DNA from 3 places in the Anaerobacillus sp. MEB173 genome. Region 3 is predicted to be linked to each of the others. Evidence: riboswitches for the same ligand, from Rfam matches in the RefSeq annotation. Region 3 holds a riboswitch; each other region holds the start of a gene.
The links. Region 3 has a riboswitch for thiamine pyrophosphate ahead of thiE (thiamine phosphate synthase). Riboswitches for the same ligand answer to the same signal wherever they lie in the genome.
Positions count from the first base shown of each region.

Region 1: another riboswitch for thiamine pyrophosphate. It lies ahead of thiC (phosphomethylpyrimidine synthase ThiC); the one in region 3 lies ahead of thiE (thiamine phosphate synthase).
Region 2: another riboswitch for thiamine pyrophosphate. It lies ahead of ACJ2A9_RS09445 (ABC transporter ATP-binding protein); the one in region 3 lies ahead of thiE (thiamine phosphate synthase).

Region 1 covers NZ_JBJMAU010000033.1:4,438-7,726, reverse strand. The annotation lists gene ACJ2A9_RS23085 (aspartate kinase) at 1-761, opposite strand, end outside; TPP riboswitch at 1,357-1,468, shown strand; gene thiC (phosphomethylpyrimidine synthase ThiC) at 1,792-3,289, shown strand, end outside.
Region 2 covers NZ_JBJMAU010000003.1:348,068-351,356, forward strand. The annotation lists gene yhfH (protein YhfH) at 1-9, shown strand, start outside; gene aceA (isocitrate lyase) at 162-1,448, opposite strand; TPP riboswitch at 1,762-1,860, shown strand; gene ACJ2A9_RS09445 (ABC transporter ATP-binding protein) at 1,978-2,754, shown strand; gene ACJ2A9_RS09450 (ABC transporter permease) at 2,751-3,289, shown strand, end outside.
Region 3 covers NZ_JBJMAU010000002.1:174,505-177,793, reverse strand. The annotation lists gene ACJ2A9_RS05315 (hypothetical protein) at 1-938, shown strand, start outside; TPP riboswitch at 1,030-1,140, shown strand; gene thiE (thiamine phosphate synthase) at 1,217-1,846, shown strand; gene thiS (sulfur carrier protein ThiS) at 1,849-2,046, shown strand; gene ACJ2A9_RS05300 (thiazole synthase) at 2,054-2,836, shown strand; gene thiO (glycine oxidase ThiO) at 2,892-3,289, shown strand, end outside.

The DNA of each region.
Region 1 (3,289 bases), on a different contig from region 3:
AATCCAGCATACGAAAGCTCTCTCATTTCACGGTATGTCAGTTCTTTAATTTCTTTTGGATTATCAACAACATTTGGATTTGCAACATACACTGAATCAACATCAGTAAAGTTCTCATATAAATCAGCATCAATTCCAGCTGCCAGAATAGAACCTGTAATATCTGAACCACCACGCGGAAATGTTACTAAGTTTCCTTCAGGAGAATAGCCGAAAAATCCTGGAAAAATAACAACACCATCACGATTACGAAGCTCATATAAATTATCGTACGCCTGAGGAAGGACCTGTGCATTTCCTGGCTCATCACTTACTAGAAGCCCAGCATCTTGTGGATTAACATACTGTGCTTCGATGCCTTTACTTTGTAAATAGAAGGCAACTAGCTTGGCGTTATTGTCTTCTCCGCTAGCTTTCATTAAGTCCATGAATTGCTCCGAGCTTTTTACTTCAGTCGCAAGACGCTCTTGCAGATCAGCTGTAATGTCATCAACAATTTTATCTGAAAGCTCCAACCCTTTGGCAATGTCACGGTAACGCTCAATAACAGCTTGCAATTCATCTTCAGCAGAACCATTAGCTAAAAATTGCGTTCCAAGTTGAATTAATAAATCAGTAACCTTTGTATCGTTTTTATCACGCTTACCGGGAGCAGAAACAACGACTATTTTACGTTCAGGATCAGCCGCAATAATTTCCCCAACTTTTCTAATTTGCTCTGCACTCGCTAATGACGTTCCACCAAATTTACATACTTTCATGTATATTTCTCCTCCATCGACTTATGTCAGTTATAGTCGTTTGAAAACTTTTTATTTTCTATCATAAAGCCAATTTGATTTCTTTTCTACATATTTTTATTGCTTAAGTAGAAATTTTTTTGAACATTAATAATTAGGAAACAGGCGCCAATTCCCCATGACTTAAAACTTTTAAGAAGATTCGATGTTTTAAAATATATCACATAGTTCCACTTTTATTAAATCGCAAAAATTGGGATATAGAGGAATCAGTATATATGAATATGACTGACCGTTGAACAGCTGTCGCATATGGTAAATCCTTCTTAAATACTAAAGGATAATGTGTATGTTACAAAAAATAGCAATTTATTTATCTGCTGAAACAACGAGCGAATCCATACGTACAGCCTAACTTAACTTTTTTGGAAAAAACTTCATAATTTTCTGATAACAACATATATTCTAAACAACCTTTAATTGTCGTCGGCCTCATAGCTACATAATTTAAAAGCGCTGTTGAGGTTGACGACTGTTTATAAAGCCTGCTATACATTTCACGTAATCTTTTCTCTTGCCAATCCAACCAATATTTGTTAGTCTATATCCAACAACTTAATGACAAAACGGGAGCTTGAAGATATCAAGCTGAGAGGGTAGCTAGTCTGCTGCCGACCGTAAACCTGATCTAGGTAATGCTAGCGGAGGGATTTTGCACTTATGGGATATGACTCTTACTGTCATATGTTTTGTAGCTATCATTTTTTATCTATGTATTTACAGTGGATAAATTAATAGACTATATACATATGTTTCAAGAGTCAATACACGTTAATCTCAAAAAACACAAAGACCGCCTCCAACTGAGCGGTCTTTTTTGCACTTAATAATAAACTACATTAGTGCTACGAGGTTAATAATGTATATTTTTTACTTATATTCAAAATAATGTTTTATCACTTTTTACTACTATAATATCCCCCCTCCTCTAGAGAAAATGGTTTTTTATTTTACAAGTTGTTTACTATTCATTTCTCAGGAGGTCTTTTCAATGACAAAGCAATCGGTTAATTTATCCCCTTTCCCAGGAAGTAAAAAAGTCTATCTTCAAGGTTCAAGAGAAGATATCAAAGTACCAGTACGTGAAATTGAACTAAGCCCAACGGTAAACGGTGACGAAGAAATTCTAAATAAACCCGTCCAAGTATATGACACAAGTGGACCCTATACCGATCCAAATTATGAAGTAGATATTCGTACAGGACTGCCAAGAATTCGTCGCAATTGGATTTTAGAGCGCGGTGATGTTGAAGAATATGAAGGACGAGATATCAAGCCCGAGGATAATGGTTTTTCATCAAGCGAACAGTCACAGAATACCGAGATATTTGATACATCAATGATTAAACCACTCCGAGCAAAATACGGACAAAACGTAACTCAACTTCATTATGCTCGAAAAGGAATGATTACACCTGAAATGGAGTTTATCGCAATTCGTGAAGGATTAGAACCTGAGTTTGTACGCAAGGAAATTGCTGAAGGGCGGGCGATCATTCCAGCTAACATTAATCACCCGGAATGCGAACCGATGATTATCGGACGGAATTTCCACGTCAAAATAAATGCGAATATTGGGAATTCAGCGGTTACGTCCTCAATTGAAGAAGAAGTGGAAAAAATGACGTGGGCGACACGTTGGGGCGCAGATAACATAATGGACCTTTCTACAGGGAAAAATATCCACACAACTCGTGAATGGATCATTCGTAACTCACCAGTACCAGTTGGAACCGTTCCTATTTACCAAGCTCTTGAGAAGGTGAATGGAATTGCTGAAGACCTTACATGGGAAGTGTACCGTGATACATTAATTGAGCAAGCAGAACAAGGTGTAAGTTATTTTACCATTCATGCTGGTGTACTTTTGCGCTATATTCCGATGACTGCAAAACGAGTAACTGGTATCGTTTCTCGTGGTGGTTCGATTATGGCGGCGTGGTGCTTGGCTCACCATCAAGAAAATTTCCTCTACACTCACTTTGAAGAGATTTGTGAAATTATGAAAACATATGATATCGCCTTCTCCCTTGGAGATGGTTTACGCCCAGGGTCGATCGCAGATGCAAATGATGAAGCACAGTTTGCAGAATTAGAAACTTTAGGCGAGCTGACAAAAATTGCTTGGAAGCATGATGTTCAAGTGATGGTTGAAGGACCGGGACACGTACCGATGCACCTCATTAAAGAAAATATGGACCGGCAGCTTGCCACGTGTGAAGAAGCACCTTTCTATACATTAGGACCACTAACAACTGATGTCGCCCCTGGATATGACCATATTACTTCAGCAATTGGGGCAGCAATGATCGGTTGGTACGGGACAGCGATGCTTTGCTATGTAACACCAAAAGAGCACTTAGGTCTACCAAACAAAGAAGATGTTCGTACTGGTGTTGTCACTTACAAGCTGGCAGCTCATGCCGCTGACCTTGCAAAAGGACATCCTAATGCGCAAAAACGTGATGACGCATTATCGAAAGCGCGTT
Region 2 (3,289 bases), on a different contig from region 3:
TGTGAATAATGATACGAATCGCTTCTTTCGCGGTTCTTTTTTTTGGCTATATGCATAAAAAAGAGGTGTTACACAGATCGTGTAACACCTTTCAAAGTCTATATCTTACGAGTTGGAGAATGAACACACATTACTAAATTAATTAGTTAACATTAAATGACTTAGCGCTTTTGGAATTGAGCTGTTTCAGTTGATCCTGCTAGTGCAGTTGTTGAAGACGTTCCACCAGATACCACTTGTGCTACTTCATCGAAATAACCAGTACCAACTTCACGTTGGTGACGAGTCGCAGTATAGCCATCTTTTTCAGCAGCAAATTCCGCTTGCTGTAATTCAGAGTAAGCACCCATACCACGAGTTTTGTAGCCACGAGCAAGTTCAAACATACTGTAATTAAGTGCATGGAAACCTGCAAGTGTAACGAATTGGAATTTATATCCCATTTTACCAAGCTCTTGTTGGTACGTTTCAATAGTTTCCTTGTCAAGATTTGCTTCCCAGTTAAATGAAGGTGAACAATTGTATGCAAGCATTTTACCTGGGAATTTAGCATGAATTGCATCTGCAAATTGTTTCGCTTCTTCAAGACTAGGCTTTGAAGTTTCACACCATACAAGATCAGCATATGGTGCATATGCTAGACCGCGAGCAATTGCTTGATCAATACCAGCCTTAGTACGATAGAACCCTTCTGGAGTACGCTCACCAGTAATGAACGGTGCATCCGTTGGATCAATATCACTTGTAATTAAATCCGCTGCATCTGCATCAGTACGTGCAACGATAAGTGTAGGTACGCCTGAAACATCGGCAGCTAACCGTGCTGATACGAGGTTACGTATAGCTGTTTGTGTTGGAATTAATACTTTACCGCCAAGATGACCACATTTCTTTTCAGATGCTAATTGGTCCTCAAAGTGAACTCCAGATGCACCAGCTTTAATCATACTTTTCATAAGCTCAAATACATTTAATTGTCCGCCAAAGCCTGCTTCAGCATCAGCTACGATTGGTGCGAAATAATCAACATCTCCTTCACCTTCCATATGCTGAATTTGATCCGCACGTTGAAGTGAGTTATTGATCCGCTCTACTACTTGCGGAACAGAGTTTGCCGGATATAAACTTTGGTCAGGATACATTTGGCCAGCAAGGTTTGCATCTGCAGCAACTTGCCATCCACTTAAATAAATCGCTTTGAGACCTGCTTTCACTTGCTGAACCGCTTGCCCGCCAGTTAATGCACCTAATGCATTTACATATGGTTCTTCATGCAGAAGGTTCCACAGTTTCTCAGATCCACGGCGAGCTAATGTATGTTCAATTTGTACAGATCCACGTAATTTCACTACATCTTCAGCAGAATAAGGACGAGTGATCCCTTCCCAACGCGAATTGTTTTCCCAGCTTTCTTGTAATTGCTTTGCTTGTTCTTGAATTGTTGACATAACATCCATCTCCTTTTAATCAATAAATGATTATTTTTTTAAATCTATAAAAATATAATACTTACAAACAATAAAATATTCATACGTAATATCGTGGTGCTCTGCAGTATCAATCTGTATTACTACAGGTTATATTTTATGAATTTATAATATAACAGGTTCCTGTTAAAAACAACCATAAATTTAAATTTTTTTAGACATTTCAAAAAGTTCTAATATTCTGATAATTATGATTAATCAGTAAACAGTAAGTTCATTGAATACAAACTTCATCTATGGTACAGTGATAATGTATTTTCATACAACTAAATAGAAGTACCACTAGGGGTGCTTTCTGGCTGAGAGAGGCATTTGCCTTAACCCTTAACCTGATCTAGTTAACACTAGCGTAGGGAAGTGGATTAATGCTGCAAGTAATACAAAAGGATACCTTCTATCCTTTCATGCATCATACATATAAACCACTCCTTACTTTAATAGAGAGTGGTTTTTTTTATTACAAATTAGAAACGAAAGAAATGAGAAAACAATGTCAAATAAATCCTTACAGTTTGATCAAGTATCATTTACTTACAAAAACAGTAAAAAGAATACTAATCTACCTGTCATTCATAATCTATCTTTCTCTATTAATGACGGTGAATTCATCTCTTTATTAGGTCCAAGTGGTTCAGGAAAAAGTACAATTTTCAGATTAATTACTGGACTAGAACAACCATCAGCAGGAAGAGTACTAATTAATAACGAGGTAATTACGGAACGCTTAGGTAAGGTTGGCTACATGCCGCAAAAGGATCTTTTATTACCTTGGCGGACAATTATCGAAAATGCTATCCTCCCGTTAGAACTAAAGGGTACAAACAAAAAAGCAGCACTGGAAATTGTACGAAAACATATGAAGGATTTTGGTTTGGAAGGTTATGAAAATAGTTATCCTTCACAATTATCTGGTGGAATGAGACAGCGTGTTGGATTTTTACGAGCCATTCTCAGTGGAACAAATGTCTTACTGCTTGATGAGCCATTTAGTGCATTAGATGCTATGACACGATTAATTATGCAGGAATGGTTGCTTGAACAATGGCAGCAATGGAGAAAAACAGTTGTATTTATTACACATGATGTGGAAGAAGCCATTTTTCTTTCTGATAAAATATTTCTATTTTCTGAAAAACCTCTCGACTCGTACAAGGAATTTGTTGTGCCATTACCACGACCGAGAGCTGTGAATGATCTCCATACAAAAGAGGTGATCCAATTAAAGCAGTGCTTACTTGAAGAGTTGCGTAAGCAGGTGAAGCTATGAAAACACTTAAATACTACAGTGGGTCTTTTCTATTACTTTGCTTTCTTTTGTTTATTTGGCAAATCGGAGCTGAAAGTTATAATAAAAAATTTATCCTCCCTACTCCAATGGATATTGCCGTGAAAATGTCTGAACTCAATGATGTATTGTTGTTTGTCCATTTTCCCGCAACATTAAATGTTGTTTTGTTTGGCTTAGCGATATCCATTACGTTTGGTGTAGGACTAGCCGTGTGGATGAATCACAGTACAATAGCTGAAAGAACATTCTTTCCAATTGTTATCGCATCTCAAACAATACCCATTATCGCCCTTGCTCCTATTTTCGTTTTGTGGTTTGATTATTCAATATGGAGCAAAGTAGTTGTAACAGTATTAATCACTTTCTTTCCAATTACTGTTAGCACCTATGATGGGCTGCGACAATCTAGTAAAGAAATTATTGATTTATTTAAGACTATGGGAGCAACAAATCAGCAAATTTTCTTTAAGGTTCAAATCCCTGCCGCTCTCCCCTACTTCTTCTCCGGCTTAAA
Region 3 (3,289 bases):
GTGAGTGGTTCAATGATGAGTCCATCCTTTATTTAAAGGATGAAAACGGGGTATCTTATTTGCAAAAGTATCATTTGTTTTCAGGAACCGATACGCTGTTCTTTGAAATAAAAGACCCTATTTTAGAAGTCATGGCCAATAATGACTATAGTTTATTTGCGATTAAAGTAATTCCAATCAATGGACCTTCACCATTATACATTGTTGATAAAGAGGGGCAAGTACAATTTACATTTGATGAGATTGGAGAGGAATTTGAGTTAATATGGAATAACTACGATTCAAATGAGTTAATCGTAGCGTCCTATACATCGGATTGGATACCACAGCTTTACCAAATTCATGTGAGTGATCAAAAAGTTCACAAACTTCCATTAATGCAAGGATTTGTTCAATGGATTGGGAAAAATGACGTTGCCTATTTAGATTGGGACGATGCAGGGTTAAGCTATTTTGCTCCTTTATACACATATGATATAAAACATGCTGAACAAAAACTATGGCTCAATGATATTATTGCTATGTTTTCATTAGGCGACAATTTGTTATTAACCATTTCTGTTGAAGAAACATCGGACAAGCACTCGTTATATACATTTTTTGATATCAATAGCAGGAATGTTGTTTCGACAATGAAAGTTCCAATCTTAAACACGTATTCAAGTCAGTGGTGGATTCCATTTCATGTCTATGATAAATTGACCAATGATTTTTTCTATTTTAAGCCATATTATGCAGATAATATTATTGATTATGAAGAAGGCTATCAGCTCATTTCGTATAATATCAAGACAAAAGAGCAGCATGTTGTTACTGAGGTGAATGAACAGTACCCAGTTAAACTTTCTCCAAGTGGGAAGTGGCTACTCTATGGACAAAGAAAAGAACAGTTAGTAGATTTGTCTAACAAAAGTGTTGTAACACTTGTTGAATTGTAAGAGATGAGTGAGCGGTCATACGTCTTCACGGACGGTTTCCTTGCGCTTTTTATAAATTCTGTCATAATAGGGGATAGTAAATAATTTTATAAGTAAAGACTAGGGGTGCCGACTTTTATAAGCAGGCTGAGAAAAAGAGGAATCTTTTACCCTTGAACCTGATCTGGGCTATACCAGCGTAGGAAAGTCGACAAATGTAACAGTTGCCGTAATCCGCGTTGGATTGCGGTTTTGTCTTATTTGCAACGATGATATTAACGAAAGTAGGGATTGTATTCATGAAGGATTTTAAATTATATGCGATTACTGGTGAAGAATTTCATCCAGGCAAAGATCTTATCGCAGTAATGGAAGAAGCAATACTAGGCGGAGTTGACATTATTCAGCTTCGTGATAAAAAAAGCAGCAAACGTGATGTGTTAGAAAAGGCACGTAAATTAAAAGAACTAACAAAAAAACATGGAGTTACATTCATCGTTAATGATCATATTGATGTGGCATTAGCAGTTGATGCAGATGGGATTCATATCGGTCAAGACGATTTACCTCTTTCTGAAGCCCGTAAAATTGTAGGGGAAGATAAGATTATTGGTATATCGACTCATGCAATTGAAGAGGCAAGAGAGGCAGAAAAGAACGGAGCAGACTATATTGGTGTTGGACCTGTCTTTCATACAAAGAGTAAGGTTGATGTTGTCGACCCTGTTACGACAGAGTATGTTAAACAAGTAGCAAATGAGATAAAAATCCCGTTTGTTGCGATTGGTGGAATTAAGCTCCATAATGTTGAGCAAGTGTTAAATGCCGGGGCAACAAGAATTTGTGCAATCAGTGAAATTGTTGGCAGTGAAGATATTAAAGGGACATGTGAGGCATTCATAAAAAAGATCAACCGTGAGGCGAATTAATCATGAATATCATTGTTAATGGTGAAAAGAAACAAATAGATGTCAAAACATTGGAAGATGTTGTAAAACACTTTGGATTAGAAAAAAACCTCGTTGTGACTGAAGTGAATGGGGAAATTATTGAAAGAGACCAATGGACAACAACTGAAGTAACTGAAGGTATGAAAATAGAGTTAGTCCATTTTGTAGGTGGAGGTTGATACGATAATGAACAAAAGTGATAAGTTAATGATCGGTGGAAAAGAACTGTCATCAAGATTTTTCCTGGGAACAGGACGTTACCCTAATCCATTTGTACAAAACCAAGCAATTGAAGCATCAGGTGCAGAAGTGTTAACCTTTGCTATACGACGTGTAAATCTCGATGAGCCAGAAGAAGATGCAATCCTCCAACATTTAGAAGGAAAAACATTTACTTATTTGCCAAATACGTCAGGTGCGAAAAATGCGGAAGAAGCTGTTCGAATTGCACGACTTGCAAAGGCCTCTGGAATTAGTAATTGGATTAAAGTCGAAATCAGTGTAAATGAAAGAACGCTTCTTCCTGACCCGATCGAAACATTAAAAGCGACTGAAATTCTTGCAAATGAAGGGTTCGTTGTACTCCCATATACCTCTGATGACCCGGTTCTATGTAAACGATTAGAAGAAGCAGGAGCGGCTGCTGTTATGCCTGGCGGAGCACCAATTGGGACGGGATTAGGAATTTTAAATCCTTATAATCTTTCTTTAATCGTTGAAGAGGCAAAAGTGCCGATTATCATCGATGCCGGACTCGGTTCAGCACAAGATGTGGTACAAGCTATGGAACTAGGTGCTGACGGAGTATTAATGAATACCCCTGTTGCCAAAGCAAAGGACCCCGTAAAAATGGCGATGGCTATGAAAGCAGCAATTGAAGCAGGCAGGCTTTCTTATCTTGCGGGTAGGATAAGCAAAAAACGTTATGCTACAGCAAGTAGTGGATTTGAAAACTTTATTGTAAAGTAAAGAGACAAGAAAAATAGAAAAGCTATGCAAACTTAATATAGAAAGTGTGAGTGTGTTGCAAGAGCATGTAATTATTTTAGGGGGAGGAGTTATTGGTCTCGCAACAGCATTTGAACTTCAACGGCGCGGTCATCAAGTAACCGTGTTAGAAAAAGTTCAATGTGGCGGCCAAGCTTCTGGAGCAGCAGCTGGTATGCTTGCACCTTATTCTGAAATTGGTGAAGATGTTGATGATTTCTTTGACCTTTGTTTGGCTAGTTTGAAATTGTATCCTGACTGGCAACGTGAAGTAAAAGCAGTATCCAAACAAGACTTTGAATATTCAAACTCAGGAAGTTTGCATGCTGTGTTTCATGAAGCCGATTTGTTGGGGCTTGAGGCTAGACAGCGCTGGCAACGTGAGTTTGGTGCTGAAGCCCACATTCTTGAAGGGGCAGTATTACAGAAAATCGA